3 regions of the Pseudomonas lurida genome follow, and region 1 is predicted to be linked to each of the others. Evidence: riboswitches for the same ligand, from Rfam matches in the RefSeq annotation. Region 1 holds a riboswitch; each other region holds the start of a gene.

Region 1 (10,415 bases):
GTCAGCCTGATCGACGTGGTCGAGGACGGCATCGCGGTGCTCAAGTTCGGCGGCGGCTGCCAAGGCTGCGGCCAGGCGGACGTGACCCTGCGTGAAGGCATTGAGCGCACCCTGCTCGAGCGTATCCCGGAGCTCAAGGGCGTACGTGACGTGACCGACCACACGCAGAAAGAAAACGCCTACTACTGAGTAAGGCGTTCACTGCGATCAGAAAAAACGGCGCCCCGTGAGCGCCGTTTTTTTATGCTTAAAATTCAGTGGCTTGCGCTATTTATCTGACGTTTACCATTAACTGTAGGCATTGGCTGTTCAGCGATTGCAGTGTGCCGGCTGCCGAACTGATAACACGATGCAAATATCACCGGAAAGTCAGTCCATTTAGTGAGATTTATCCAATATAAATCAGCATGTTATGTGTTTTTTGTGAGGTTGTTTGTCACGGCCGATACAGGTGTGCATGCCCGGCCCGGTACAGCGAAGACTCACTGAAACTGTCACTCGCCAATACCCGGCCCACCACGATCAGCGCGGTGCGCCGAAACCCTTTCGCGGTGACCTTGTCGGCAATATCACTGAGCGTGCCCACCACCCAGTCCTGATCCGGCCAGGTCGCCCGGTGCACCACGGCAATCGGGCAATCCGCGCCATAGTGCGGCAGCAATTCGGCGACGATCTTGTCCAGGTGATTGACCCCCAGGTGAATCGCCATGGTCGTGCCATGCCGTGCCAGGCTGTCGAAGTCTTCACCGGCTGGCATGCTGGTTTTGTCGGCGTAGCGCGTCAGGATCACACTTTGGGCGATGTCGGGCAGGGTCAGTTCCGCTTCCAGCAGCGCAGCGCAAGCGGCGACTGCGGTGACCCCGGGGATGATCTGGAACGGGATGCCCAGCTCGCGCAAATGGCGGATCTGTTCGCCAATCGCGCCATACAGGCTTGGGTCACCGGAGTGTACGCGGGCCACATCCTGGCCATTTGCATGGGCAGCCTTGATCAGGTCGATGATTTGTTCCAAGTGCAGTTCGGCGCTGTTGACCACGTTCTCCGCTTGATGGCCTTCCAGCACCGCCGCAGGCACCAACGAGCCGGCATAGATGATCACCGGGCAACTGCGGATTAGCCGCTGGCCTTTGACGGTGATCAATTCCGGGTCGCCGGGGCCTGCGCCGATGAAGTAGACGGTCATGGAAAATCCTGATGGAAAACGGGCGAGCATGAAGGATGCTCATGATCGGAAGGGGCGATTATCAGATTTTTACCCGGCGCATGCCAATGCAAAGGTGGCCCGGGCAGTCTTTTTGCGGGTGATCAGCAAGCGGGCAGGGGCGTTGCCGAGCTGTTCCGCCAAGGCCAGGGCGGCGCTTTCGGCGATGCCATAACAGCCGGTATGGGCAAACACAACGTCCGACTTGTGGCTCAGGCGGTGTTCAAAAACCGCCAACTGCTCGGCGCTGAAGCACTGCAACGGCAGTTCCAGCGCTTTGGCCAGTGCCAGGAGGCCTGGTTCATTCTGTTTGCGGTCGATAGTGGCCAGCGCGGTGATGCTGTCGCGCTCGATACCGCCCTCGGCGAGGGCGCTATCAAACAAGGCCAGCAGTGCGTGAAGATCACACCCTTGCTGGCACCCCAGGCCGACCACTCGTGTCATGCGGAGTATTGATCGTCGCGGTTGCGGCGAAACAACCAAGCGCTGATCAGGCCCAGGGCCAGCCAGAATGCGACGTTGGTCAGTTGTGAAGCGATTTTGAACTGCGCTTCCAGGGCTTGCGGTGCCAGCATCGAATGCACCTCTGGCTGCGGCGCGCCGATCACGTGCGGTACCGCGATAATCGCCACGCCCAGCACTTTGAGCAGCCAGTTGCGACCAAATACGATCAGTGCGATACCGGCGGCGGTAGACGCGGCGGTGCCGATCCACCAGGTCTGGCGCAGCGCCAGGTCGGCGGCGGCGGTGCCCGGCAACTCAGGCGGCAGGCCCAAGGTAGGTGCCAGCACGAACGTCGCATAACCGGCCAGGCCCCAGAGCAGGCCCTGGGCCGTGCGGGTCGGTGCGCGCAGGGTATAGAGGCCGGCCAGCATCAGCGCAAAACCGACGGCGACCACCAGGTTGCCACCTGTGGTGGACAGGACGCGCTGCCAGCCATTTTCCGGCTCCCAGGCTTCGGCATCGTGGGTGTGGGCGGCAGCACCTTCGGCATGTTGATGGGCCACTTCAGTGGCGGCCGGGGCGTTTTCATAGGTTTCCGCCTGCAGTATCAGCGGGGCGACCCAGAAGCTTTGCAGCAAGGTCAGCAGCAGGGCGGCCAGAAGGCCGGTGAAACCGGCGGTTTGCGCAATACGCTTGATCATGTCGGCAGGTCTCAGTGGCACGGGAACGCGGCGCTGTGGCGGGTATCGTGGGCGGCGTTGTGCACCGCCTCGATGTGCGAGAAACCGGCGAAATACACCAGGCACGCACCCAGGATCGACGCGCCGATGGCGGCGGTCAGGCGTTGGCCCAGGGTAGCGGAGCTGCTGGTGGTGTGTGAGGTGCTGCTGATGATCGACATGGCGCGTCCCTTCTGGGTGTCAGGGTGAAACGAGCGCATGAAAACCCCGCGAGCCAGGCACGCAGGGTTCTGAACAGCGCCCGCCCACCGCGGGTTTGTTATCTGAATTTTCGGGCCGGTCTCCGGGCTTGCGAGGGGGCTCCTGGGGAGTCCTCAAAGCGTCGCCTTCCCATGCATTTGCACAGTGGCCGTGACACTTCGCTCGCTTACCGTTGCGGGGGCAGCACCGGACTGGTCATATCGCTATGACGCACCGGTTTCCCGTTTCACCCTGTGAAGGGCACCCGAAACAAGGTGTGTAGGAGAGCATGGGCGCAGGATGGGAGTCAATTGAGTTGTTGGGTGCCTATCCGTTACCTGAATATCGGATAGGTACACGAGCGAGCCCAGCCAAGCCCAACCCATCATTGACCATCCCCCAAGCACTGCGTAGCCTTGCACCCTCGAGGTTCTTCAGCCCAGGCCGAAGCTAAGAAGGGAACGCGGTCCAAGCCGCGGCTGCCCCCGCAACTGTAAAGGGTTTATCTGACTGCCACGCCACTGCCATCCGGCGGGAAGGCGCAGCCAGCGCCGGTCGCAAGACCCGCATGCCCCAAGCCAGGAGACCTGCCTCGTAACCGATTTTCCAATTCAACCGGGCGGGGTGATCCGGTGACGAAATCCGCTGCTGCGCGCCGTCGCAGGGCCTATCGTCCCGTATGCCCGCCCCCAAGGGCATCCGATGAAAACACTGGCCAAACTTCCCGTCACCATCGTTACCGGCTTCCTCGGTTCGGGCAAAACCACCTTGTTGCGCCACATGCTCGACAACGCGCAGGGCCGCCGCATTGCGGTCATCGTCAATGAGTTCGGCGAGTTGGGCATCGACGGTGAGATCCTCAAGCAGTGCTCCATCGGTTGCACTGAAGAAGAGGCCAACGGCCGCGTGTACGAACTGGCCAACGGCTGCCTGTGCTGCACGGTGCAAGAAGAGTTTTTCCCGGTGATGCGCGAATTGGTCGCCCGTCGTGGTGACCTCGACCATATCCTCATCGAAACCTCCGGCCTGGCCCTGCCAAAACCGTTGGTACAAGCCTTTCAATGGCCAGAAATCCGCAGCGCCTGCACGGTTGACGCGGTGATCACCGTGGTCGACAGCCCGGCCGTGGCCGCTGGCACCTTCGCCGCATTCCCGGACCAGGTCGATGCCCAGCGCAAACTCGACCCGAACCTGGACCACGAATCGCCACTGCATGAGCTGTTCGCTGACCAGTTGGCCAGCGCCGACCTGGTGATCCTCAACAAGACCGACCTGATCAGCGCCGAAGACCTGGCCCGCGTGCGCCTGGAAGTCGCCGAAGAACTGCCACCCGCGGTGAAGATCGTCGAAGCCAGCAGCGGTCGCTTGCCGTTGGACGTGCTGATTGGCGTGGGTGCCGGCTCCGAAGAACATATCGACGGCCGCCACAGCCATCACGATCATCACCACGAGGGTGAAGACGACCACGACCACGATGCGTTTGACTCGATCTCCATCGACCTGCCACAAGCTGACGAAGCGCTGCTGCTCGAGGCCCTGACGCAACTGGTGGTGCAACACGGCATCCTGCGCGTCAAAGGTTTCGCTGCTATCCCGAACAAGCCGATGCGCCTGCTGATCCAGGGCGTGGGCACGCGTTTCGACAAGCATTTCGACCGTGCCTGGGGCGCCGACGAAGCGCGCGTCACGCGCTTGGTGCTGATCGGCCAGGAGCTCGATGCGGCGGGCCTTGAAGCGCAATTGCGCGCCGCGCTCAGCGTCTAACCCATGCACCTGCTCAGGACCCAGCCCGGTGGTTTCGTCTCGGACGACAACATTGCCGACCTCGGCCAGACCCCCGCTGAACTGGTGATCCTGTGCAGCGGTGATTCGAGCCTGGCGCTGCTGGCCGAAGCGGCCCAGCAGCTGCCCGACGACTACCCCAGTTTTCGCCTGGCCAACCCGATGCAGGTGCAGAACCATGCCTCCGTCGACCTGTACGTCGATGAAGTGCTGCGCCACGCCAAGGTCATCCTGATCTCGCTGCATGGCGGCATCGGTTATTGGCGCTACGGCATCGAGCGCCTGGTGGAACTGGCCGAGCGCGGCGTGCAGTTGATTCTGGTGCCGGGGGATGACAGACCGGACCCGGAGCTCAGTGACCTGAGCACCGTTGGCGTACAAGCGCGTGATCGCCTCTGGCACTTCCTGCGCCAGGGCGGCCTGGCGAATGCGCTGAATTTCTATCGCTGCCTGGCCAGTGGTTACCTGGGCCGGGACTACGCCTGGGAAGCGCCACAAACCCTGCCGCGCACGGCGATTTATCACCCGCATCACGCCAGTGCATGCCTGCATGATTGGCAGGCCGACTGGAGCGCGGACTGGCCGGTGGCGGCGGTGCTGTTCTATCGCTCCCATTTGCAGGCGGCCAATACCGGGTTTATCGACGTGTTCTGCCAGCGCTTGCAGGCTGCGGGCCTTAACCCGTTGCCCATGGCGGCGGCCAGTTTGAAAGAGCCCGGCTGCCTGGCGGTGGTCGAGGACGTGCTGGATGAGGTAGGCGCGGCGGTGATCCTCAACACCACAGGCTTTGCCCAATCCAGCCCCGAAGCGCCGCATTTACGCCCGTTTCGCCGTAATATCCCGGTGATCCAGGCCATTTGCGCCCAAGACAACCAGCCCGGCTGGGAGGCCAGCGAGCAGGGCCTCGGCCCGCGTGACCTGGCGATGCATATCGCCTTGCCCGAACTGGACGGGCGCATCATCAGCCGGCCGATCAGTTTCAAGGACCTGGCCTGGCGCAGTGAGCGCAGCCAGTCGGACGTGGTCTGCTACCGCGCCGCGCCCGAGCGCATGGATTTTGTCGCGCAGCTGGCCCGGCGTTGGGTCGAGTTGGCGCGAGTGCCCGCTGCGGACAAACGCATTGCGCTGGTCCTTGCCAATTACCCAACCCGCGACGGCCGTATCGGCAACGGCGTTGGCCTGGACACGCCCGCGGCGGCGCTGAATATCCTGCGGGCCTTGCAGGCTGAAGGCTATCCGCTGCCGGACAGCTTGCCCGAGAGCGGCACGGCGCTGATCCACGCTTTACTCGGCGGCGTCACCAATGACCTGGACGGTCTCGACCTGCGCCCGTGCCATCAAAGCCTGGCGCTGGAGGACTACGAGGCGATGTTCAAGCGCTTGCCCGAGGCCAACCGCCAGGCCGTGCTGGAACGCTGGGGCGCGCCGCACAACGACCCGATGTTCCGCGACGGTCGCCTGATGATCGCCGGCCTGCGCCTGGGCCTGACCTTTGTCGGCATCCAGCCGGCACGCGGTTATCAGGTGGATGCCAGCGCGGTGTACCACGACCCGGACCTGGTTCCGCCCCATGCTTACCTGGCGTTTTACTTCTGGTTGCGCCACACCTACGGTGCCCATGGCGTGATCCATGTGGGCAAGCACGGCAATCTGGAATGGTTGCCGGGCAAGGGCGTGGGGCTGTCGGAAAACTGCTGGCCCGACGCGCTGCTGGGGCCGCTGCCGAACATCTACCCGTTTATCGTCAACGACCCTGGCGAGGGCGCCCAAGCCAAGCGGCGCACCCAGGCAGTGATCATCGACCACCTGATGCCGCCGCTGACCCGTGCCGAAACCTATGGCCCGCTGCGTGATCTGGAGCTGCTCGCGGACGAGTATTACGAAGCGCAGCTGCTGGATCCGCGCCGCGCTCTGGAGCTGCAGAAAGACATTCTCAAACTGGTGCGTGAAACCCGCATCGACCAGGAACTCGAGCTGCAAAGCGATACAGAGGCGGCGGTGTGGCTGCCGCGCCTGGACACCTACCTGTGCGACTTGAAGGAGTCGCAGATTCGCGACGGCCTGCATATCTTCGGCGAGTCGCCGGAGGGGCGCTTGCGTATCGATACCTTGCTCGCCTTGCTGCGCATCCCGCGTGGCGACGGCCGTGGCCCGCAGTCGAGTTTACTGCGGGTGCTGGCCAAGGCGTTCGAGCTGGGCTTCGACCCGCTGGACTGCGCCCTGGCCGAACCCTGGACCGGGCGCCGGCCGCTGGTGTTGCAGACGATCGACGGGCAGTTGTGGCGCACCGCCGGCGATACCCGCGAGCGCCTCGAACTGTACGCGGCGCGCTTGATCGAGCAGGCGCTGGAAGGGCCGCTTGAACAGTTGGAAGCGCCTGGCTGGGAGGATGTGAAGGCGGTCATCGAAAGCCTGCGTATCGTGGTTGCGCCACGCCTGGACGCCTGCGGCCCGGCAGAAATGCGTGGGTTGCTGGACGCCTTGAACGGCCGTTTCGTGCCCGCGGGCCCCAGTGGTGCGCCGAGTCGCGGGCGTCTGGATGTGCTGCCGACCGGGCGCAACTTTTTCACCGTCGACGTACGCAACCTGCCCACCACCACCGCCTGGCGCATCGGCTTCCAGTCGGCCAACCTGATTCTCGAGCGGCACCTGCAGGACCATGGCGACCACCTGCGCCAGCTCGGTCTGTCGGTATGGGGCACTGCCACCATGCGCACCGGCGGTGATGATATCGCCCAGGCCATGGCACTGATGGGCGTGCGCCCGGTGTGGGCGACGGGCAGCCAGCGCGTGGATGACTTTGAAATCCTGCCGATCAGCCTGCTGGATCGTCCGCGCGTTGACGTGACGCTGCGGGTGTCCGGCTTTTTCCGTGATGCCTTCGCCAACCTGATCCGCCTGTTCGATGCGGCGGTGCAGGCTGTCGCCGCGCTGGACGAGCCGGACGATATGAACCCGCTGGCCGCCAAGGTGCGCAGCGAGCGCGAAGCGTTGCGCAACTCCGGCCTGGACGAAGAGGCCGCTGCTAAACAGGCCGGCTGGCGCATCTTTGGTGCCAAGCCCGGCGCTTATGGTGCGGGGGTGCAGGGTGCGGTCGACGGGCGCCTGTGGCAAAGCCGCGAAGACCTCGCCGAGGTCTACCTGAACTGGGGCGGCTATGCCTATGGCGGCTCCGACGAAGGCACTGCCGCCCGCGCGCAATTCGCCCAGCGCTTGAGCCAGGTGCAGGCAGTGTTGCAGAACCAGGACAACCGCGAGCACGACCTGCTCGATTCCAATGATTACTACCAGTTCCAAGGCGGCATGCTCGCCGCTGTGGAAACCCTGAGCGGCGACAAGGCTGCCAGCTATCATGGCGACCATAGCCAGCCGGACCTGCCGAAGATCCGTACCCTGAAGGAAGAGCTGAACCGGGTTATCCGTTCCCGCGCCGCCAACCCCAAGTGGATTGAGGGCGTGAAGCGCCATGGCTATAAAGGTGCGTTCGAGATGGCGGCGACTGTGGACAATCTGTTCGCCTTCGATGCCACCACCGCACTGATTGACGATCACCAATACGCGCTGTTGGCCGACGCCTATCTGCTCGACCCTGACACGCGGGCCTTCGTGCAACAACACAACCCCGATGCGCTGCGCGACATGACCGAACGCATGCTCGAAGCCCAGCAGCGTGGCATGTGGCAGGAGCCCGGAGCGTACCGCGAAGCGTTGGAAAACCTGTTGCTGGATATAGAAGAAGACAGCTGATGACTGATACCCCCCATTTCCCGCTGTCCGCCGTGGTCGGCGCCGACGACCTGAAACTGGCGCTGTGCCTGACCGCCATCGACCCAAAGATCGGCGGTGTGCTGATTGAAGGCCCGCGTGGCATGGCCAAGTCGACCTTGGCGCGTGGCTTGGCGGACCTGCTGGCCAGTGGTCAATTCGTGACATTGCCGTTGGGTGCCACCGAAGAGCGCCTGGTCGGCACGCTGGACCTGGACGCCGCATTGGGTGAAGGCCGCGCGCAATTCTCGCCCGGCGTATTGGCCAAGGCTGACGGCGGCGTGCTGTACGTCGACGAAGTCAACCTGCTGCCCGATCACCTGGTGGACCTGCTGCTGGACGTGGCTGCCAGCGGCACCAACCTGATCGAGCGCGACGGCATTTCCCATCGGCATTCGGCGCGCTTTGTGCTGATCGGCACCATGAACCCGGAGGAGGGCGAGTTGCGTCCGCAACTGCTCGATCGCTTTGGTTTCAACGTGGCGCTGAGCGGGCAGACCCTGCCGGCCGAGCGTGGGCAGATCATCCGTCGCCGCCTGGATTTCGACAGCGACCCCGTCGAGTTCTGCGCGCAATGGGCCGAGCAGCAGGCTGCATTGCGTGAACGCTGCACCCAGGCGCGGGCGCGGCTCGACGGTATCGAACTGGATGACCAGGCGCTCGCCCAGATCACCGAGCGCTGCTTTGGCGCCGGTGTCGATGGCCTGCGCGCGGACTTGGTTTGGCTGCGGGGCGCCAGGGCCCATGCCGCTTGGCGGGGGGCCAGCGCCATTGCCGAGGAAGATATCGAGGCGGTGGCCGAATTTGCCCTGCGTCATCGCCGTCAGGAGCAAGCACCGCCCGCCAGCCCGCCGAGCGAAGGGCAGTCGCCTAAACCCTCCGACGCATCGCCCGGCCAGGGCCAGTGGGGCGATATGCCCGCTCCAGCCTTGCCCACGGGCGCACGCCGGGACGTGCCCACCTGGCCAAAAAAGCCCTAGGCATCCGCCCCCGGCCTGACACGGGGGCGGATGCCCGCCCCAGGCCGGGGCGACTGGACCACGGCAGGCACGGCAGGGCGCGCAGCGCGAAGCAGGGCACGGTCAACTGGACGGGCACCTTGCTGGGTGGCCGGCCACAGTCGCTCGAAGACTTGCGCTACCACCTGCGCAGTCGTACGGCCCGTGAACTGTGGCTGGTGATTGTTGATGCATCGGCGTCCACTCGACGGCATCGAGCGCTCACCGACGCCAAGGGCCTGTTGGGCCAGGTGTTTGATGATGCCTATCGGCAACGGGCGCGCATGGCCTTGCTGACCGCCAGCGGGCAATCGCCCAAGTGGCAGGTGCAGGGGCTCAAGGCCTCGAAAAGCCTGGCGAGCTGGCTGGAGCAGCTGGGCGCGGGCGGTGGCACGCCCTTGCTGGCGGCGCTGACCGAGGCCGGGCATTGGCTGGTGGCGCGGCGCAAGCGTTATCCGGCTGAGCAGCAGCGGCTGCTGGTGATTACCGACGGGCGACTCAAGGCTATTAGCGGTCTGCCGCTGCTGGCGTGTCCGGGGTTGCTGGTGGATATCGAGCGCGGGCCGATCCGGTTGGGGCGGGCTCGGGAATTGGCGGCGGGGTTGCAGCTGGATTATCGCCATATCGATAAGTTGTAGCGCCTGGGCGGTCGTTTTCGCAGGCAAGCCAGCTTTCACATTTGATAGGTGACGCAGGCAAAATGTGGGCGCTGGCTTGCCTGCGATGAGGCCTTCATACGCCGCCAGGCTCTCAGCCAGCGCCTGGTACATTCGGCCAGAGATCGGCCACCAGAAACAACCGCTCAGCTTCCTCCCAATCCTCGCCCACCGGCACCAACCGCACCAGCAACTGCGCTGGTGCCATCGGATCCAGCTCGGCCAGCCAGCCCTGCATCCGCGCTTCCTCCCACACTTCGTCTGCCGCGTAGTGCGCCGGTGCCAGCCACGCATGCCGGGGCAGGGGCTGCCAGCGACCGGGCGCGCTGGCGTTGACGAATCCCTGCCAATCACGCTGATGCAGCCAGCGCCCACGCAAATGCTGCGGATGGGCGCCAATGGGCGCCTGGGCTTGGCCGGGCCAGGGATACAGCAGATAGCCACCCAGCCACAAGTGCGCATCGAAGTGCTGGATATCCAGCGCCGCCAGCGCTTCACGGCTCTCAGCCCGCGCGGATATCGGCAGTTGATGCTGGGCCAGGTGGGCCAGCTTGCGGTCCAGCCGGTCATGGCAGCCCGGCCCCAGCCATTGCGCCGTGTCCTGGCCGTCACCGTCCTGCGGCCCTAGATAAAGTTTGATCGCCAACTC
Region 2 (10,415 bases), 1.5 Mb from region 1:
GAGCCCTACGCTACTGGAGGCGCGAGCGACGACGCCCCGTGTCACTTCGGCCAAAGACTTGAAGGACCGGGGCGGCTATGCCGAGGATTTTCTCGGCAGCTTCGGGGTGCCCTGGCCCACGGTCGAGGAGGCCTTGGCGGGCGATACACAGCAGCGCCTGGACTACACGCACTTCTCGATAACGATGTCACGCGCCAAGCGACTTGCGCTGTATGTGGGCGTCAACATCGACGGCGGCCAGCACGTGGACATTATTCGCAGCAACGACACCTGGGCCTACGACGGTCGCCTGCCGAACGATGCGCAGGTGGGCGAAGCGCTCTATGCCAGTAATGGCCTCGATCGCGGCCACCTGGTCCGCCGCCAAGACCCGAACTGGGGCGACGCGGCGCAAACCGCCAACGTCGATACCTTTCATTTCACCAACTGTTCGCCGCAGATGAGCGGGTTCAACCAGAAGACCTGGCTGGAGCTCGAAGACTACATCCTCGACAACACGCAACGCTGGAAAGCCCGGGCCACGGTGTTCACCGGCCCGGTGTTCGCTGACGACGACCGTGTGTACCGAGGCGTACAGATCCCGAAGGCCTTCTGGAAAGTCGTCGCCTACCTCAGCGACGACGGCAAGCCTTCTGCCAGTGCCTACATGATTGACCAGAGCCGCGAGCTCGGCCAGTTGGACCTGGTGTTCGGCCAGCTCAGGACCTACCAGCGCAGCGTGATCCAGATAGAACGCCTGACCGGCATCCGCTTCGCCAACCTCGCCGACTACGACGGTTTCAGCAACGAAGAACGCGCCACCGGCACACGAATTGAAGCACTGATACAAGGCCCCGAAGACATTCGTCTGTGACCAGCGCTTCAAACAGCACCCACCTGTTAAGCGTCGTCGACAACCATCGCTAACCACGATGCAAAGCGAGCCGCTCTTGATCTTGATCTTGATCTTGATCTTGCTTTTGATTTCAGGCGCCCCATCAAACACGCTGGCCGGAATTCGACAGGGATTTGGGGGGTAAACCGGCAGGGATGCCGGTTTAGCCGCCCCGCGCCATGGAGGGCGCGTGGCGGCGGCCCCCCAAATCCCTGTCGGATTACGGGCACACCGAGCCTAGGCGAGGTGCCGAGTGTTGGGGCAAGAGCCTTTTGGTTACTTTGGGGCTCTTTTCCAAAGTGACCCGCTGTAAGAGCGGAACCAATATCAGCCGTAACCTAAATAACGGATATGTACCCGGTCTGATCCAACATCCAGGTCGGCTATCAGGCCGCCTTCGCGGGCAAGCCCGCTCCCACATTTTTGGATCGCGGGGTGACAGGCAGATGGTGGTTGACGGTCAGGCCGCTTTCGCGAACAAGCCCGCTCCCACATTTCAGGATCGCAGGGTGACAGGCAGCAGGCGAGGCAACGGGCGGGCCCTCATTGCGCATTGATGTAATGAAACTGCGCCTGGGTTTTCTCGACCGCCGCACGCACTTTGTCTTTCTGCGCATCAGTGCCCGAGTAATAAATCTGCATCCCCTTCAAGTCCTGCCCCTCAACGGCTTTGCTGATCACGGCAACATCAACCGGCGTGCTGGCACCGATAATCAAAAAGAACACATCGCCCAAGCGCTTGGCATCGAGCAGTTCTCCCCTGAGGTAGGCGGCGTTTTGCTCACCGGCCATGGAAATCGCCAGGGTATCGCCGAACATCCCGCTTTTGGGGATGCTCATCGAGTGCAAACGGAGTTTGTCCGACCCGGCCGGCATCGACTTGACATAGGCGGTGGCGGCCTCGTCAAGAATCTGTTGTTCAGATTTACCTTGGGCGGCACAACCGGCGAGGGTGGCGACGAGGGCGAGCGCGACGAACGATTTCACTGTGTATTCCTTGTGATAAAGCGATCCATTGGCTGCGCATCATAGGAGCCCCACCATCAAAGAGCTACCGTTGGCTTCACGGCCTCCCGTTAAACCTCGCGATCGACTACCATACCGCGCCGGTTCCCAAACGGGACTAATAGGGAATCCGAAGCGCCGTACCCTCGCGCCAATCGGAACTGCCCCCGCAACTGTAGGTGCTGAGCCTGCTCCTTGATGCCACTGGACCTTGTCCGGGAAGGCCGGAGCCTGGCGACGATGCATCAGTCAGGAGACCTGCCGGCTCACGCTCAATAACTAACCGGCGGGGTGTCCGGGAAGGACACGCTTGCCTGCCTCAACCACAGCGCTCGAGGGTGTATTTCCAAACCGTGCCTCCCCAGTTCCACGTACGGTTCACTCGGAGATTGCTCCATGCTGCCACGCGTTACCGCCCTGCTTACCGGCATTGGCTTCTGTGCCCTGGCCCACGCTGCACCCACCCACTACCCGCTGACGGTGGAAAACTGCGGCAGCACCCTCACCTTCCAGCAAGCCCCTGCCCGCAGCGTGACCATCGGCCAGGCCGCCACCGAAATGCTGTATGCGCTGGGCGTGGGCGACAAGGTGGTGGGCACCTCGCTGTGGTTCAACAGCGTGTTGCCGCAATACAAGGCGCAGAACGACAGCATCGAGCGCCTGGCCAATAATGAGCCGAGCTTCGAGGCCGTGATCGCCAAGCGCCCGCAACTGGTGGCTGCCGAGCTGGAATGGGTGGTCGGGCCACAAGGCGTGGTCGGCACCCGTGAGCAATTTCATGAACTGAAGATTCCCACCTACCTGCTGCCCTCCGACTGCGAAGGCAAGGACAACCTGGTAGGCGCTGACGGCACGCGACTGGAGCCGTTCCACATCGAGACTATTTATAAGAGCATCAGCCAGCTGGCGCAGATTTTCGATGTACAGGATCGTGGCCTGCAGTTGAACGACGCACTCAAGGCCCGCCTGGCCAAGTCCGTCGCCACGGCACAGGGCAAAGGCCTCAAGCAGGCCAGCGCGCTGGTGTGGTTCTCCAGTTCGGAGATGGCCAGCGACCCTTACGTGGCCGGCCACAAAGGCATTCCGGAGTTCATGCTGCAAACCCTCGGCCTGTCCAACGTGGTGCAGTCCGATGAAGAGTGGCCCGCCGTCGGCTGGGAAACCATTGCCAAGGCCAACCCGACCTTCCTGGTGATCGCGCGCATGGACCGCCGCCGCTACCCCGCCGACGACCATGAAAAGAAACTGGCGTTTCTGCGCAGCGACCCGGTGACCCGCAACATGGACGCGGTGAAAAACAACCGCATTATCATCCTCGACGCCCTGGCGTTGCAGGCCAGCATCCGCATGTTCGATGGCCTTGAACAACTGGCCACGGCCATCGACGGCTACGACCTGCCGAAATGATGCGTACCCTGCTCGCCCTGGCCCTGCTCCTCGCCGCCGTACTCGCTGGCGTGGCCATCGGCGAAACCGCCATCTCGCCGCAGGTCGTGCTCCAGGTACTCGCCAACAAACTGTGGGCGGCCGGCTACGTGCTCGACCCCATCGATGAAGGCGTGGTGTGGAACTACCGCCTCACGCGCGCCCTGGTCGCCGCCGCCTGCGGTGCGGGGTTGGCGACCTGCGGGGTGATCCTGCAGTCGCTGTTGCGCAACCCGCTGGCCGATCCGTACCTGCTGGGCATCAGCGCCGGTGCCTCGACCGGCGCGGTGTTGGTGGCGTTGATGGGCGTGGGCGGCGGCTTGATTTCGTTGTCGGCCGGCGCGTTTGTCGGCGCGATGGCAGCATTTGCACTGGTGATCCTGTTGGCGCGTGCCAGTGGTTCGGCCAGCGGCACCGGCCAGATCATCCTCGCGGGCATCGCCGGCTCGCAGCTGTTCAATGCGCTCACCGCGTTCCTGATCACCAAGTCGGCCAGCTCCGAGCAAGCGCGCGGCATCATGTTCTGGCTGCTGGGCAACCTCAGCGGCGTACGCTGGCCCTCGGTGTGGCTGGCCGTGCCGGTGGCTGTCGCTGGCTTGGCCGTGTGCCTGTGGCACCGTCGCGCGCTGGATGCGTTCACCTTCGGCAGCGACTCGGCGGCATCCCTCGGCATCCCGGTGCGCCGCGTGCAGTTTGTACTGGTAGGCTGCGCAGCCCTGGTGACAGCGGTGATGGTGTCGATTGTCGGCTCCATCGGTTTTGTCGGGCTGGTGATTCCCCACGCCGTGCGCCTGCTGCTTGGCACCGGGCATTCGCGCTTGCTGCCGGCGAGTGCCTTGGGTGGCGCGCTGTTTTTGATTGCGGCGGATGTGCTGTCACGCACCTTGATCAAGGGCCAGGTGATACCGGTCGGCGTGGTCACTGCGCTGGTCGGCGCGCCGGTGTTTGCGCTGATCCTGATCGGCCGGAGAAACGCGCGATGACGGTGCTGAGCTGCACGGACCTGGGTTTCAAGGTGCGCGAGGTCGAGCTGCTGCGCGACATCCACCTGGAGGTTCACCTGGGCGAAACCCTCGGTATCGTCGGGCCGAACGGCTCCGGCAAATCCACCCTGCTCAAGTTGCTCGCCGGCTTGCGCACACCGGCGTCCGGCGAGGTGTTATTGGGTGGCCAGCGCTTGGGCAAGCTGTCGCGCCGCGCCATCGCGCAGCAACTGGCGGTGGTGGAACAGCAGGCTGACACCGACGACGCCATCCGCGTGTTCGACGCCGTGGCCCTGGGCCGTACGCCGTGGTTGTCGGCACTGAGCCCCTGGTCCAGCGAAGACGACGCCATCGTGAAACAGGCCTTGCATGACGTCGACGCCACCCACCTGAGCCAACGCGCCTGGCGCAGCCTTTCGGGCGGGGAACGCCAACGTGTGCACATCGCCCGCGCATTGGCGCAACGGCCGCAGATTCTGTTGCTGGATGAGCCGACCAATCACCTGGATATCCAGCACCAACTGGGGATTCTAAAAGGCGTGCAGGGCTTGCCCGTCACCACCTTGATTGCCCTGCATGACCTCAACCAGGCGCTGACCTGTGACCGCTTGGCGGTGCTGGATCACGGGCGGCTGGTGTCGCTGGGCAAACCGCTGGAGGTGCTGACACCGCAGCGCTTGCAGGAAACCTTCGGGGTGCAGGCGCATTACCTGACAGACCCATTTGATGGCGCGCAGATTCTGCGGTTGCGTCCGAACTGATCAGGATATTCGTGAGGGTATGGTGTTAGAGGCAACGCTGCATATGCGTCGTGCGCCACACTGGGTCCGCCTCCACGTCCACCACTTCAAAGCCTTGGCGAAGCCAAAAATCAATCGCTCCCGGTAAAAACGGATGGGTGTGCAGGTACATCGCCGCTACCCGATCCGCTGTGGCCAACGCCTCCAGCGCACGGTACAGCTCGCCCGCCAAGCCAAAGCGACGGAACGCCGGCCGCACAAACAGGCGCACCACCTCCACCGTCTTGAGGCCCTGGTAATTTAACTGCGGGAAACGCCCGTCATAGGGCAAATAACCAATGGCAGCGACGATCTGGCCCTCATCACGCGCGACAAGAAATCGCCCATCGCCGTGCAGATAGATCGCCTCGAACTGCGCCAGGTCCGCCGGCATCCCCGTCGCGCTGAGCGTGGGGAACAGCTCGGCACGGGCCGCCAGCACAAACGCCAGCACCTCTGGGATATCCGCGGCCTTGACCGCCTGAATGATCGGCCTTGGGCTCATGCCACCTCGATCTGCGTAATCCCCACCACCTGCGCCTGCTCCAGAATTTGCTCCGGCGTCGCATCAGCAGGCGGCAGGATCAAGCCATTCTCCGCATCGCCAAAATGCAACTGCAGCAAGTGCAACGCCGCTTCATGCATCGCCAACTCGGGTTGCTTGAGTTCGAACACATGGGTGCGGGGTTCGTCGTTGAACCGGTAGTCGAGGGTGTATTCGCGCATGGGGAAGTCCTTGTTGAGGGAGAGGAGCAACTGATTAACCTGACCAGTTGATCAGGTTTTAAGTTCCCAGGCCCTCCGCTCGTTCATAACGAAGATAGCCATGAGAACCGGTCCCCACCTGCACAAACCCTGCGCGCTCATACATCAGCCGGGCTGGGTTGTCGGGGCGCACGCTCAAACTCAAATGCGTGCAACCACCGTCCCTCGCCGCCACCGCATACGCCTCCAGCAACGCCCGACCGATGCCCTTGCGCCGCTCAGCTTCGCTGACATTGATCGTGTAAAGCTCGGCGAAGCCTTCCTCGGGTTTCCAGAGCGAATAACCGACGAACTGCCCGTCCAGCGCAGCGACCGTCAACCGCTCGAAGTTGTCCACCCACAGCGCGAGGTTGCGCTCCACCTGCGAGCGCCAACCGGCTTCGTGAGTGGGTTCCCATTGCTGGATGTAGGCCAACTCCCCTCGGTAGACTGACGGAAGGTCGGTCACACGCGCCGGGCGTAGGGTCAATGCGTTCACGGGCACGTGCTTTCCTTGGTTTGAAGAGGCGTAAGACTACTTGGACGCTGGAAGACTGAGTACTGCCCCACTCACTCGACGGCTTATCCATTCGCGGCTGTAGGCAAGCACTGCTGCCCCCATCACCACCGGAAAATGAATAAACCCATGCGCCGCCTCTGGCAACAAATGTGCCTCAGCGCCAGGCCACCGCTCTGCGATCAACAGTGTGTCATCCTTCAACGGGTCCAGTTCGCCGACAAACATCAACGCTGGCGGCATGCCGCTGAAGTCACCATACAGGGGTGACAACGGCGGCTGCCGACGCTCGTCATCGCTCAACCCCGGCGTCAGCATGCGCAGCGCCTCGACCATGCCCGGCCCGTCCAGCAGCAATGTTTGCGGCCCCGCCGCGCGTACGCTCGGCGTTCCAGTCAAATCGTAGACGCCGTAATACAACACCGCTGCGCGCACACGCTGGAGCAGCTCCGGCCACTGCTTGAGCGCCAGCAACGTCGCCGCCGCCAGATGCCCGCCGGCCGATTCGCCGACCACGATCACCGGCAGGCCGGCAAACTCTTCAGTGGTGAGCAACCAACGCGCCGCCGCCAGGCAGTCGTCCATCAGGCCCTCGACCGGCGTGTCGACCGCCAGCCGATAATCCACCGACACCACCGCCACGTCACAGGCATTGACCATGCCCAGGTTGAGGTCGTCATCCATCTGCGCATTGCCGATCACCCAGCCGCCACCGTGGATATCCAGCACCACGCCCTTGGGCTTGCCGCTTGGGCGCAGGATGCGCACGGGTACAGAGCCTACGGGTCGGCTTTCAGCCACGGGCGAGCGCTTGATCTTTTGGCTGGCGCGCAGCAATGCCTGGATCAAGCGCGGCGTGATGCGATTACGGATTTTAAAGCGCGGCAGCCAGGCGAGCTTTTGGTTGAAGCGGCGCATCTCGGCCCGTTCAGGCTCACTGGCAGGCCAGGGTTTATGGGCCATCAGCGGTTATTCCGCAGGATCGAGAAGTTCAGCGCCGCCGCCACACACAGCCACGCCAGGTAAGGGAACAGGATCAAGCCGGTGATCAGGTCCAGGCGCACCGCCAGTACCACCATCGCCGCCACGGTCACCCACAGCACCGCGATAATCACCATTCCGGCGAGGATGCGATGGGCACCGAAGAACACCGGTGTCCACAGCGTGTTCAACGCAATCTGCGCTGCCCACAATGCCAACACCACCTCACTGCCCGGGATGAGGCTGAGGCGATAACCGGCCCAGGCCAGCAAGAGGTAGATAATCGTCCACGCCACCGGGAATAACCAATTGGGTGGGGTGAAGCTGGGCTTTACGAGGGATTCATACCAGGCGCCGGGTTTGAAGATAATGCCGGTACTGGCAGCGGCGATGCAGGCAAGCAGGAAGATGAAGAAAGTCATGGTCGGTCCTTGGTTGAGCATTTCAATGCTTGGACGTGTCGCACACGGGTAAAAGTTCACTGCCGATCTACCGGTGGGCACTGGCAGTGCGGGGTATCTTTATCGCCTGACCTACCGCTTTCGCAGCCTCGCTGAAGCTCGACAGCGCCCACAGGGGGGCTGCTGTGCTGCTGCATTCCAGTGTGTCTAACGATGGGATTTCAGCCGTGACCACGATCAACTGTGGGAGCAGTCGAGCCCCAGCGAGGCTGCGAAGGGTTCGCCACGCCCTACCGACCCACACCGTGCAGGCATCACCGCCATACTCACGCTAGTCAGGCGCCACAATCCTCAACCAAGGCCACCGCGCCTGATAACTGCTGGCCTTGCGCGCAAACAGCTCCCGCTCCGGATGCCGCGGGTTGATACGCAGCACGCCCTGCGCGACATCCTCCAACCCATAGGGCGCATACACCTCGCCCGTCGCAATCTCCAAACCGATGCACGTACCCGCCACCAGGTAACGGTCGATGCCCTGCTTGGCGGTGTGCAACTGCGGGTAAGGCCGGCCAAACCGCTGACCGTACCAAAGGTGCACCCGCGCCTGGTTCTTCACCTCGACGTTCACGCCCAGGTCTTGGAACAGCGTTTCAGCGGAGCGGATCACCGCATCTTCGGCCTCGTAGGAAAGGTCCGTATCGAAGTAGAAAACGTCGTAGTCCTTGACGCCCTGGGCCGCAGGCAAATTCGACTGATGATTCCACACCGCCTGGAACAGGCAGCCCGCCGTGAGAAAGCACTGGTCCACACCAAGGTCGGGCAGGCGCGCGGTGATTTCGGCGTTGATGGGGTTGGCCATGGCCAGGTTGAGCAGGGTTTTAACGGTCAATGTCATGTGCGCTCCTTCGCGAAAAGACCAGACGGTGATCTTTAATTGACTCCTGGGTAAGCGTCGACGATCTGGACGCTGAACATCAGCCCTTCAGCTCACCCGCACGGTGAGTCGCCGCGTCATCGTAAACCACATACAACGACTCGGCGATCTGGCTCTTGATCGCCTTGGTGGCCTCAAGCCCCAGTACAAAACCTTCAGCCTTACCGCCAGCACGGTTGAGTTCTTCGTGGGTGGAAGCGCCGGTGATGGCGTCGAAAAGCTTGGTGGCGTGAGGGCCGACACCTTTAGGGAGGGAAATCTGGTCGATGGACATAGGCGATACCTTGGGAGAATGAGATCGGTAGCGCGTGAAACCACTGCCGGGGGTGGCATGGTAGACCTGTTTGGCCTGAAACGGTCCGCTTTCGGCAAGAAGCAAATGGTTATGCCAGGGTTACACGGGATTAACTGCATACCCTGCGACAGCAGAAAGTTGCCAGCGTAGAAGGCATCAATACGAGGCAAATTCTTGTAACGTGGGTTCTATCCCTTGGATGCAAGGAAGGTTTACACCCCCTATGGATATCCACGACATCAAACAACGCCTGGCTCGCCCAGCACTCAAACTCATCGCCGGCGGCTTTCGCCCTGCGGGCACCGATGAAGAGAGTTGGCTGGGTAACGTCTTTCTGTTCCGCGCCGACGAAGGCATCCCCACCAATAAGGCCGGGGAAACGTTGCTGCCCTACGCGCAGTTCTACTTGCCCGCCCTGCCCTTCAACAGCCCGGCACTGGAGGGGGTTCGGGTGTTGACGCTGTTTGTGTCGAACCCGTTCCCCGAGCATTTTGAACCCATGGGGGATAACTGGCTGATACGCGAATACGGGCCGGACGATGTACTGGTGCGTAAAACCCTGCCGGTGCCGGGTGCGTTTCTCAAGCCGTTTCCCTTGAAGACGGAACACGTGCCGCAGGATTACCCGCTGTGGGATGGCGGCGGCGTTCCTGCTGAGCTTGAGCAGCACATACTCCACCTGGAACGCGCCGGGGTGATACAGAGTTATTACGACTTGGTGACCCACACCTATGAGCATAAGCTCGGCGGCTATCCGTCGTTCTGCCAGTCGGGTGTCGATCCAGGCGAAGGGTTTGAATTTGTGTTCCAGATTTCGTCGGATGCGAAAATCCAGCTGAATGTAGTGGATAACGGAAGCTTGATGTTCTGGAAGCACCGCGTCACGGGCGAATGGGCGCTTTATTATGATTTTTATTGAGCGAGATGCGATACACAGGTTGCGGGGTTACAAGGACACCGAGGTGATCCTTTCGCAGCCTCGCCTAAGCTCGACGATTCCTACCTTTAATCTGCGGCGCTTGTCTGCATTCGGAGCTTTACATGGCCCTGTCCAAACGTGCAATCGCCGGTATTGAACGCCAACTGGTCGCTGCACTGACTGAGGCGTGCGAAACGGCCAAGGCTGAAATCCCGGGGTTTGAATGGCTGACGCATACGGTCAACTACGCTGACTTCCCTCATAGCCTGCGCATCACCTGGATCTTCGACACCCGCGCGAACAAGGAGCATGCCGTGGCGACAGGATTGGACGCTCGCCTGCGCGAACTCACGGCCGCCGCCCTGCACGATGCAGAAATCCCACCCGTGCCGTTGCAGCGCTGCGTTCAACTTGACTGCGAAGAAGCCTGCCAAACCCAGCACGGCGGTAATTGGCGTTTGCGCCTGACCCGCTCCGCCAACTAGAGCCTGGCGCCGAACTGCTGGATAATGCCTCGCCCTGCTCTCCGCCCGCTGAAAAGGAAATCCCGTCCCATGA
Region 3 (10,415 bases), 1.9 Mb from region 1:
GGTCTGGCGGCTGACCAGGTAGCTCACGCGCTTGCGCGCTTGCTCCAGGTCGTCGCTGCGCAGGGCCTGGGCCACCGGCATCACATGCTCGCCGAGGCTGCGCATGCCGAGGGCGCAATACAACGCCAGGATCTCCAGGACCCAACCGATATACGGCGCCCACGACAACGCCGTGGCCAGCAGGGTCAGCGGCACCACGGCGATAAACCACGCCGTCACGCCATGGCTGCGCCAGCCGCGCCCCCCGGAGTTGAAACGTCGCTCGATGCGCCCGGCGAAATTGCCGAACGCCACCAGCGGATGCCAGCGCCTCGGTTCGCCCAGCAGCGCATCCAGCGCCACGGCAGCGACACACAACAAGGCCACACTCATTGACTCACTCCCCACGCATTCTCATACACCATGTCACTCAATGGCCGAGGCTCGGTCCAGCCTTCGAGTTGCAACATCGGTGCCGGGTAAAACTCGGTCACCGGCCCAAGGCACAGGACGGCCAGGGGTTTCGCGCCCGGCGGCAAACCCAGCAGATCGGCCAGCGCCTGGGGCTCGAACAGCGAGACCCAGCCCATGCCCAGGCCTTCGACGCGAGCTGCCAGCCACAGGTTCTGGATCGCGCAGGATAACGACGCCATGTCCATTTCCGGCAAGGTACGCCGACCGAAGATGTGCCGCTCGCGATCATCCATCAACGCCGCGACCAGCACTTCGGCACAGTCATGAATGCCTTCGACCTTGAGCTTCATGAATTCGTCGGAGCGCTCGCCGAGGGCCTCGGCGGTGCGTACGCGCTCTTCTTCCACCACCTGTTGAATCTGGCTACGCAAGGTGCGGTCGCTGATACGAATAAAACGCCACGGCTGCATCAGGCCGACACTCGGCGCCTGGTGCGCAGCCTGGAGCAGCCGTTGCAGCAATTCGGGAGCGACAGTGCCGCCGCTGAAGTGGCGCATGTCGCGGCGTTCGGCGATAGCGCGGTAGACGGCCTGGCGATCGGCCTCGGGAAAGGCGTTATCGGTCATGGCCTCTTCGCGGGCGAGCCCGCTCCCACAGGTTGATTGGTGAACACTGTCGATGTGGGCGCCGGCTTGTCGGCGATAACGGTCTCAAGGCTCGGCGCAAACAAGGCCGCTACCGCAGCCGGATTCGACGGGAAATAAAAATGCACGTAGGACGCGGTCATCCGCCCCTGCCGATACACCGCCTCGGCACCGCGCCCGCCATTGGGGCTCAGGCCACGGGCAATCGGCTGCCACTCGGTGCTGGTCAGGGAATGATGATAGGTGTGGCCACGCAGCGTGCCTTCAGGCAGGTCGACACTTTGCAGGGCCAGCGCCGCGAGTTTCTTTTGCATCACGGCATCGCCCTGCAGCAGGCCGACCAGTTCGGCGCGGGTGCCGTCGACGTCGGTCAGCGAGTCGAGCAGGTAGAGCATGCCGCCGCACTCGGCGAGCAAGGGTTTGCCGGCCGCGTGGTGAGCACGAATGGCGTCGAGCATCGAAGTGTTTTCCGACAGCGCCTGATGGTGCAATTCCGGGTAACCGCCGGGCAGGTAGAGGCTGTCGGCGTCAGGCAATTGGCGATCATGGATCGGCGAGAAGAAACTCAACTCGGCCCCCATCGCACGCAGCAGGTCGAGGCTGGCGCCGTAGGTAAAGGCGAAGGCTTCGTCACGCGCCACGGCGATGCGCACGCCTTTGAGCAAGGGCTCAGCCTCGATCACTTGCGGTGCGGCAAAGGTCACGGGCGGCGGCAAGGCCACTTCGCAACTGCTGCCCAACGCCTGGGCAGCAGCGTCCAGGCGCACGTCGAGGTCATTGAGTTCGCTCGCCTGCACCAGGCCGAGGTGGCGGCTGGGCAACTCGATACCGGTCTCGCGGGACAACGCACCGTACCAGCGCAGGCCTTCGGTGAGGCTACCTTCGAGCAATTGCGCATGGCGCAGGGTGCCGACACGGTTAGCCAGTACACCGGCGAACGGCAGATCCGGCTGATAACGCGCCAGGCCCAAGGCCAACGCGCCAAATGTCTGCGCCATGGCCGTGCCGTCGATCACGCCCAGCACCGGCACGCCAAAGTGTCGCGCCAGGTCGGCGCTGGACGGCGTGCCATCGAACAGGCCCATGACGCCTTCGATCAGGATCAGGTCGGCGTCCTGCGCCGCTTCCCACAGCAAGCGGCGACTTTCCTGCTCACCCACCATCCACATGTCCAATTGATACACCGGCGCACCGCTGGCGCGCTCGTGGATCATCGGGTCAAGGAAGTCCGGACCGCATTTGAACACGCGCACCTTGCGCCCCAGGTTGCGGTGCAAGCGGGCCAGCGCCGCGGTGACAGTGGTTTTGCCCTGGCCGGATGCCGGTGCGGCGATCAGGACAGCAGGGCAATGACGGGGCTGATTCAAAGTTCGACGCCCTTCTGTGCCTTGATACCGGCCTGGAACGCGTGCTTGAGCATGCCCATTTCGGTGACCGTGTCACCCATTTCGATCAACTCTGGCTTGGCGCCACGGCCGGTGACCACCACGTGCTGCATCGGAGGGCGGGCTTGCAGGTCGCTGAGGACTTGGTCGAGGTCGAGGTAACCGTGCTTGAGCGCGATGTTCAGTTCGTCCAGCACCACCAGGCCGACGGCCGGGTCTTGCAGCAACTCGCGGGACACCGCCCAGGCGGCCTCGGCGGCAGCGATATCGCGCTGGCGGTCCTGGGTTTCCCAGGTGAAGCCTTCGCCCATCACGTGGAAGCGCACTTGCTCAGGGAAGCGGCGGAAGAACAATTCTTCACCGGTGCTGTTACGCCCCTTGATGAACTGCACCACACCGCACTGCATGCCGTGGCCCATGGCCCGGGCCAGCATGCCGAACGCGGAACTGCTTTTGCCCTTGCCGTTGCCGGTCAATACCAGCAACAAACCGCATTCGTTGGGGGAATTGGCGATGCGCTCGTCGATCACGGCTTTTTTGCGCAGCATGCGTGCCAGGTGGCGTTCGTCGCGGTCGGGGGAATCGGTCATGGCAGCTCTCCGTTGGGGCTGGACAAAAACGGCGGGCAGGAAAAAAGAAAAACAGACAGCCAAGCATCGCCCACCGTGATGCTGTTGGATGTTTCAGGCCGGTCTCCGGGCTCATGAGTGGTGCGCCTGCTGTGTAGAGAGAGCAGGTGCTGGCCGACGCGGCGCCTTCCCATATCGCGGGCGATACAGTGGCAAAAAGCAGCGTCTTGTCTCATTTACCGTTGCGGGGGCAGCGCCGGAATCGCGGCAACACTGTGTACAAGTGCGCTCACTCACCGGCTTCCCTGTTTCACTCCGTCGACCCATGGGTCACAGAGCACCTGTAACAAGCGGCGAAGGTTAGTGGGTTGGGGGTGGAGCGTCAATTAAAGCTGACCTTACACTTGAACCATCGCACCGCCGCCCTCCTCTACCGTTACAGGTATCAAGGAGAACACCATGCATAAAACCAGACTCGCCCTACTCATCATGGTCGCCGGCACCCTCGCCGCCTGCGGTGAAAGCTCCACGCTTCAGGTCTCCGACGGCACCGGGCCTTCGCCCAAGTTGCCGGAACCGAACAAAACCCTGATCCCCACCGTCAACATCGCACCGGCCATCGGCTGGCCCGAGGGCGCGAAACCAACGGCTGCCGCTGGCACCCAGGTGGCGGCGTTCGCTGAGGGCCTGGACCACCCGCGTTGGCTGTACGTACTGCCCAATGGCGACGTGCTGGTGGCGGAAACCAACGCACCACCCAAGCCGGATGACGCCAAGGGCATTCGTGGCTGGGTCATGGAAAAAGTCATGGGCCGCGCCGGTGCAGGGGTGCCGAGCCCGAATCGCATCACACTGCTGCGTGACGCCGATCACGACGGCGTCGCGGAAACCCGCACGGTTTTCCTGGAGAACCTCAATTCGCCGTTTGGCATGACACTGGTCGGCAACGACCTGTACGTGGCCGACTCGGACAAGCTGCTGCGCTTCCCCTATCAACCGGGCGAAACCACGATCAAGCAAGCAGGCACCAAAGTTGTCGACCTACCAGGCGGCAGCATCAACCACCACTGGACCAAGAACGTGGTGGCCAGCAAGGACGGTAGCAAGCTGTATGTGAGCGTCGGCTCCAACAGCAATGTCGGGGAAAACGGGCTTGAAGCCGAACAGGGTCGGGCAGCGATCTGGGAAGTGGATCGCGCCAGCGGCGAGCATCGCATCTTTGCCTCCGGCCTGCGCAACCCGAACGGCATGGCCTGGGAGCCCCAGAGCGGCCAGCTGTGGACTGCCGTCAATGAGCGTGACGAGATCGGCAGCGACCTGGTGCCGGACTACATCACTTCAGTCAAGGATGGCGCCTTCTACGGCTGGCCGTTCAGCTATTACGGGCAGCACATCGATGTGCGCGTGACACCGCAGAATCTGGACCTGGTGGCCAAGGCGATTGCGCCGGACTACGCCGTGGGCCCGCACACGGCGTCTCTGGGGCTGACGTTCGCCGAGGGCAGCAAACTCCCGGCGCAGTTCAGCAACGGCGCGTTCATCGGCCAGCATGGTTCGTGGAATCGCAAGCCACACAGTGGCTACAAGGTGATCTTCGTGCCGTTCGAGGGCGGGCAACCCAAAGGGCAGCCGGTGGATGTGCTGACCGGGTTCCTCGACAAGGATGAGAAAGCCATGGGCCGGCCGGTGGGCGTGGTGATTGATCAGCAGGGGGATTTGCTGGTGGCGGATGATGTGGGGAATAAGGTGTGGCGCGTTTGGGCAGCTAAATAACTCATCTCAAGAACGCCACACAACAAGGGGGGAGCGGGCAAGCCCGCTCTCCCCTGTAGAGCGACGTCAACTCAGGGATTGCGCGCCAGGTTTGCTGGCAACACGCGCTTGGCGCTCAGGTAAGCATTCTGCCAATACGCCTTGGACAGGGTATCCAGCTTCACCGTACCGCCGGTTTGCGGCGCATGCACAAAGCGGCCTTCGCCTACATAGATCCCGGCGTGGCTCACCTGGGAACCGCCACCGGTGGCGAAGAACAGCAGGTCGCCAGTCTGCAGGTTCTGCTCGCTGACATCTTGTGCGCGCATCACGATCAGCTCGCGGGTGGTACGCGGCAGGGAGATCCCGGCCGCATCGCGGAAGACAAAACCGATCAAGCCGCTGCAATCAAACCCGGAATCCGGGGTGTTGCCGCCCCAACGGTAAGGCGTGCCGACCAGGCCCAGTGCGCGAAAGAGCACATCTTCGGCCGCAGGCGAGAAGTTTTGCGTGGAATAGTTGAACACCGGCTTGGGTTTGACCGCTACGGGAGCGGGCGGCGGTGGACGGTTTGCGCAGGCGCTGAGCAGCGCGGCGCAAACAATGAGAATCAGGCGGGCCGAGGTCGACATGTGCAGAACAATCCTGGTCTGGATGCGGCTTTCGCTGCCGAACGCTGAAAACCAGAACGCGCAAGCAAAGCTCGCGCGAACGGATTACAACAATGTCCAGGGATTCTAGCGCTTACACGTCAAACTTCAAGTATCACTTTAAGTTTACTTGCTAGCGGTAACCGTAGTCGGGGCCATGGCGAGTGCGCGCTTGGCTTCGATGAAGGTTTTGCTCCAGTAACTGTCACCCAGGTTGTCGACTCGAACACCGCCACTGCGACGGCTGCTGGAGTGGATAAACTGGTTGTCGCCCAGGTAGATACCGGCATGGCTCACTCGACCACGGCCAGCTGTACTGAAGAAAAGCAGATCACCAGGCTTGAGGTTGTTGCGCGCGACCAACGGTGCATTCACGTTGATCATTTCGCGAGTGGAGCGTGGCAGGTTCATGCCAGCTTCTTCACGAAACAGGTAGCCGATGAAGCCACTGCAGTCGAAACCGGCTTCAGAGGTACCGCCGAAACGGTAACGGGTACCGATCAGGGACATGCCGCGTTCGAGGATGCTGTCGGCCAGAACTGGAAGCTGATAAGGCTTGTTGCCGGAGAAATTGGCCAGTTCCTTTTCGGTTGCCACTTCTTCTTCGTAAACAGAAGCAGACTGTGCAGCAACGAATTTTGCCTGGTTTTGAACCTGTGGTTTTTGCTGTTCTGCCACCTGTTGAGGGTGGGAGGCGCAACCAAACAACAGGGTAACGAGTGCGAGAGGCACGAGGGGTGCGAAGCGATTTAGCATGGGCACGACCGTGGCTGATATGTAAAGAAGTCGAGACTATGCCCACTATCACATCGATTTGCAAATTCAATCGTGATCTATGTGACTTCTTGTTTGGACGATGACATCTAAGCCCTTAACACCCTTTACCTGCCTTTTGCGTGGCCAAACCGGTCAAAACGCAGGTTTTCTGGCGCCTGGAATTTGCCGGAACCCGCGAAAATAAAGGCCCGGCTACCAGCCGAGGGTTTCTTTCAGGAAAGGGATGGTCAGCTTGCGCTGGGCCTGCAAAGACGCCTGATCGAGCTGTTCGAGCAAGTCGAACAACGCGCTCATGCTGCGCGTGCCACGGGTGAGAATAAAGTGCCCCACCTCGTCGGTCAGGTGCAGGCCGCGCCGCGAGGCGCGCAATTGCAAGGCACGCAATTTGTCTTCGTCGGAGAGCGGGCGCATCTGGAAGATCAGCGCCAGGGTCAGCCGCGACTTGAGGTCGGCCAACTTGATCGGCAGCTCGCGTGGCGAGGTCGACGCGGCAATCAACAGCCGCCGACCGCTGTCACGCAGGCGGTTGAACAGATGAAACAGCGCCTCCTCCCAATCCGCCTTGCCGGCGATCGCTTGAAGATCGTCCAGGCACACCAGCTCGTATTGCTCAAGATGGTCGAAGATACCGATGCCGCGGTCCATCAACTCCGCCAGGGGCAGGTAAACCGCCGGTTCGCCCATTTGCTCGAAACGCAGGCACGCGGCCTGCAACAGGTGGGTACGCCCTACGCCGTGCTTGCCCCACAGATAGATCAGGCTTTCGGTCCACCCGGCGTCGGCTTCGCAGAGCCGCTCGACATAGCCGAGTGCAGCGGCATTGGCGCCTGGGTAGTAGTTGATAAAGGTGGCGTCATCACGCAGACGCACACCCAAGGGCAGCTGAATCGGTTTCATGCTGACTGAACGGCTCCAAACGAACCGTTAGTGGCCTCTATGTAAAGTTTGCAAAGTTTATACCCGTGACGCCGGGCGCACAATGCAACAGACCCCAAGCAAAATCAAAGGTTTGCGTTAACTTGTTGGATTTACGCAAATTGTTTGACACCGCCGCCCCTGAAACAACAAACCCGGCCTGAGCCGGGTTTATGACGAAGCCATTACAAGTCGGGGTCTTCAACCCCCGTATACACATCCGAATCCTTGTACAGGTCGTGCACATGGCGCACCAGCACCATGATCACCGCCGCCACCGGCAGCGCCAGCAGGATACCGGTAAAGCCGAACAGCTCACCGCCCGCCAGGATCGCAAAGATCACCGCCACCGGGTGCAGGCCAATCCGATCGCCGACCAGCAGCGGCGTCAGCACCATGCCTTCCAGGGCCTGGCCGACCATGAAGACCGCAACGATGCCGAGCATCGGATACAGGTCGCCGCCAAACTGGAACAGCCCCGCCACCAACGCCGCGCCGATACCAATCACAAAGCCCATGTACGGCACGATCGCAGCGAGGCCGGCGATCAGGCCGATCAACAGGCCCAGTTCCAGGCCGATAGCCATCAGGCCAGCCGCATAGATGATCCCCAGGGCCAACATCACCAGCAATTGGCCACGCACGAAGGCACCGAGCACTTCATGGCATTCTTCGGCCAGCGAGACAATGCGCTCCTCACGGTCACGCGGCAGCAGGCTGCGGATCTTGGCCATCATGAGGTCCCAGTCGCGCAGCAGGTAGAACGCGACTACCGGGATCAGCACCAGATTGGTCAGCCAACCGATCAGCGCCAGGCTGGACGCAGTGGCCTGGCTTAGCACAACGCCGACGATATCGGTGGTCTGCCCCATGTGCTCGCTGATCGCTGCCTTGACCTTGTCGAACTTCCAGAAACCATCCGCCAACCCCAGCTTGGCCTGGGCCCATGGCATCGCCGTGTGCTGCAACCAGTCGAGCATCTGCGGCGCCAGCTCATAGAGCCGGAACAGCTGCTTGGCCAGCATCGGCACCAGCACCAGCACCAACGCCGTGATGATCAGGGTAAACAGTGCGAACACCGCCACCACCCCCCAGGTACGCGACAGCCCGGCTTTCTCCAGGCGATCCACCACCGGATCGAACAGGTAGGCCAGCAGCAGCGCGACCAGGAACGGCGTCAGGATCGAATGCAGCAAGAATACAAAAACGCACAGCAGGACAATCCCGCCAAGCCACACCCAACGACGCGTATCCGCCATAAACCACTCCATCTATATAAAGAAGAAAACTTCTACCAACGAAAACGCAGTTGCGCCTGAGGTTCTGGTGCAGCCGCCGGCTGGGCACCCTCTGTCACCGGTTGCTGTACCGGCGCCTCACCCGCAGGAATTTCCTGCAGCTTGGCCAGGCTCAACTGCGTGCGCACCTGGTCAGCACTGCCGTTGACGCGATACACGATGCGACTGCCATCCACGAGCTGGGGCTGAGCGCCAAAAGGCTCGAGCAGATGACCCAGCGCGGCATAGCGCTCCAGGGTCATTCCCTGCACTTCCAGCAATTGTTCGGTGCTTACCCCAGGCTTGACCGCAAAGCGCGGTGCCAGTTTTTGGCTGACCGCCAGCATCACCGCATCGGCCACGGCGCCGGTGTCGGCTCCCTGGGCCGCGCCCTGCTCGCTCTTGTCGCCCAACCACAGACGCCACTTGGCTTGCCATTGACTGCCTTCCTGCCGCGCATGCACGGCCAGCAACGCGTCGGCGCCGTAACGCTCGGAAGCCGCGCGCAGCGGCGTGGCGTCGGCACTTTCCAGGTTAGGCGCGGTGGCGACCACCTGCTCATCCAGATCGCCCAACGGTAGACGCAACGGCAAGCCACGGTGCTGCGCCGCACGGCGCAGCGCCTGGGCCACGGTCTGGCCATCGCCCACCAGGCTGCTGCCTTCGGTAGAGTCGTTCAGCCACCAGCCGAGAATCGATGGCCGGTTGCTGCCCCAGATCGACAGGCCGGCATCACGCAGGGCGCGATCAGTGCTTACTGGGTCGAAATCCACTTGCAGGCTTTCCGGCGGACCGGCGTCGTAGCCATATTGGCTGATGATTTGTTGCGGGTCTTTGCGAACGGCCGCCAGGCCTGGGCCATCGGCAGCCTTGGCGTCGCCGGTCAGGCGGATCACCAGGGTCTGCACGGCACGCTGTGTGGCCTGGTCTCGCTCTTGCGGCGATTGGCTGCTGACGGGTTCGAGTACTTGATAAAGGCCATTGAGTGTTTCGGCATGACTCGCCAGGCTGACCAACGACAAGCAGCCTACAAAGAAGAATTTACACAGACGCATGGAAGATTCCCGAACGACAAATTTAGCGGCTGGAACAGACCGCGTGAACTCGGTTTGGCAAGGCTGTGACCACAACCACCGATAAAACATTCACAGGGTCTTGGCAGTTTTTGTACTGTCATAACGATAGCGGGTTAAAGGCTATACCTTAATACGCGCCAAAGCAGAGCCGATTAGCATTTTTTTAACCGGCTTTTTTTGCCTATATGGCCCTGCCCGTCGGCCCGAGGATGGCCGCTGCCCCTCAAGCCTGATAAAATCGCGCGCCTTCGCAGACCGTCAACGGCTGGGCCTTTTACCCAAAGCGCCTGCCCGCTCGGTCGTTACCCCTGAATCCCCCCTAAAGGCCTGGATCATGAGCAAGCAACCCTCCCTGAGCTACAAGGACGCCGGTGTAGACATCGACGCCGGTGAAGCATTGGTCGAACGCATCAAGAGCGTCGCCAAGCGCACTGCGCGCCCCGAAGTCATGGGCGGCCTGGGCGGTTTTGGCGCCCTCTGCGAAATCCCGGCCGGCTACAAGCAGCCTGTGCTGGTGTCCGGCACCGACGGCGTGGGCACCAAGCTGCGCCTGGCACTGAACCTGAACAAGCACGACACCATCGGCATCGACCTGGTTGCCATGTGCGTCAACGACCTGGTGGTGTGCGGCGCCGAGCCGCTGTTCTTCCTCGACTACTACGCCACTGGCAAGCTGAACGTGGACACCGCTGCACAAGTGGTCACCGGCATCGGCGCTGGCTGCGAACTGTCGGGTTGCTCCCTGGTCGGCGGCGAAACCGCTGAAATGCCAGGCATGTACGAAGGCGAAGACTACGACCTGGCCGGCTTCTGCGTCGGCGTCGTGGAAAAAGCCGAGATCATCGACGGCTCCAAGGTTGCCGCCGGTGACGCCCTGCTGGCCCTGCCGTCGTCCGGCCCGCACTCCAACGGTTACTCGCTGATCCGCAAGATCATCGAAGTGTCCGGCGCCGAGATCGAAAACACCCAGCTCGACG

What was found. Region 1 has a riboswitch for cobalamin ahead of ATH90_RS12165 (CbtB domain-containing protein). Riboswitches for the same ligand answer to the same signal wherever they lie in the genome.
Region 2: it holds a riboswitch for cobalamin, as region 1 does, so the genes downstream of both, ATH90_RS18805 (ABC transporter substrate-binding protein) here and ATH90_RS12165 (CbtB domain-containing protein) in region 1, are expected to answer to the same signal.
Region 3: it holds a riboswitch for cobalamin, as region 1 does, so the genes downstream of both, cobO (cob(I)yrinic acid a,c-diamide adenosyltransferase) here and ATH90_RS12165 (CbtB domain-containing protein) in region 1, are expected to answer to the same signal.

The regions. Positions count from the first base shown of each region.
Region 1 covers NZ_PDJB01000001.1:2,700,144-2,710,558, forward strand. Annotated here, with positions in the region: gene nfuA (Fe-S biogenesis protein NfuA) at 1-189, shown strand, start outside; gene cobM (precorrin-4 C(11)-methyltransferase) at 437-1,183, opposite strand; gene ATH90_RS12155 (cobalamin biosynthesis protein) at 1,253-1,645, opposite strand; gene ATH90_RS12160 (CbtA family protein) at 1,642-2,346, opposite strand; gene ATH90_RS12165 (CbtB domain-containing protein) at 2,358-2,546, opposite strand; cobalamin riboswitch at 2,643-2,849, opposite strand; cobalamin riboswitch at 2,976-3,174, shown strand; gene cobW (cobalamin biosynthesis protein CobW) at 3,268-4,329, shown strand; gene cobN (cobaltochelatase subunit CobN) at 4,333-8,094, shown strand; gene ATH90_RS12180 (magnesium chelatase ATPase subunit I) at 8,094-9,092, shown strand; gene ATH90_RS12185 (vWA domain-containing protein) at 9,146-9,748, shown strand; gene ATH90_RS12190 (DUF1853 family protein) at 9,861-10,415, opposite strand, start outside.
Region 2 covers NZ_PDJB01000001.1:4,158,341-4,168,755, forward strand. Annotated here, with positions in the region: gene ATH90_RS18795 (DNA/RNA non-specific endonuclease) at 1-853, shown strand, start outside; gene ATH90_RS18800 (hypothetical protein) at 1,418-1,861, opposite strand; cobalamin riboswitch at 1,965-2,159, shown strand; gene ATH90_RS18805 (ABC transporter substrate-binding protein) at 2,276-3,286, shown strand; gene ATH90_RS18810 (FecCD family ABC transporter permease) at 3,283-4,287, shown strand; gene ATH90_RS18815 (ABC transporter ATP-binding protein) at 4,284-5,048, shown strand; gene ATH90_RS18820 (GNAT family N-acetyltransferase) at 5,074-5,571, opposite strand; gene ATH90_RS18825 (hypothetical protein) at 5,568-5,792, opposite strand; gene ATH90_RS18830 (GNAT family N-acetyltransferase) at 5,851-6,309, opposite strand; gene ATH90_RS18835 (alpha/beta hydrolase fold domain-containing protein) at 6,346-7,290, opposite strand; gene tspO (tryptophan-rich sensory protein TspO) at 7,290-7,730, opposite strand; gene ATH90_RS18845 (nucleotidyltransferase family protein) at 8,041-8,604, opposite strand; gene ATH90_RS18850 (hypothetical protein) at 8,684-8,917, opposite strand; gene ATH90_RS18855 (DUF1963 domain-containing protein) at 9,162-9,857, shown strand; gene ATH90_RS18860 (hypothetical protein) at 9,980-10,342, shown strand; gene ATH90_RS18865 (hypothetical protein) at 10,412-10,415, shown strand, end outside.
Region 3 covers NZ_PDJB01000001.1:4,567,914-4,578,328, forward strand. Annotated here, with positions in the region: gene cbiB (adenosylcobinamide-phosphate synthase CbiB) at 1-372, opposite strand, end outside; gene bluB (5,6-dimethylbenzimidazole synthase) at 369-1,019, opposite strand; gene ATH90_RS20655 (cobyrinic acid a,c-diamide synthase CobB) at 1,016-2,404, opposite strand; gene cobO (cob(I)yrinic acid a,c-diamide adenosyltransferase) at 2,401-3,012, opposite strand; cobalamin riboswitch at 3,092-3,351, opposite strand; gene ATH90_RS20665 (PQQ-dependent sugar dehydrogenase) at 3,451-4,764, shown strand; gene ATH90_RS20670 (C40 family peptidase) at 4,836-5,375, opposite strand; gene ATH90_RS20675 (C40 family peptidase) at 5,520-6,149, opposite strand; gene hda (DnaA regulatory inactivator Hda) at 6,363-7,067, opposite strand; gene ATH90_RS20685 (AI-2E family transporter) at 7,271-8,344, opposite strand; gene ATH90_RS20690 (DUF2066 domain-containing protein) at 8,377-9,417, opposite strand; gene purM (phosphoribosylformylglycinamidine cyclo-ligase) at 9,773-10,415, shown strand, end outside.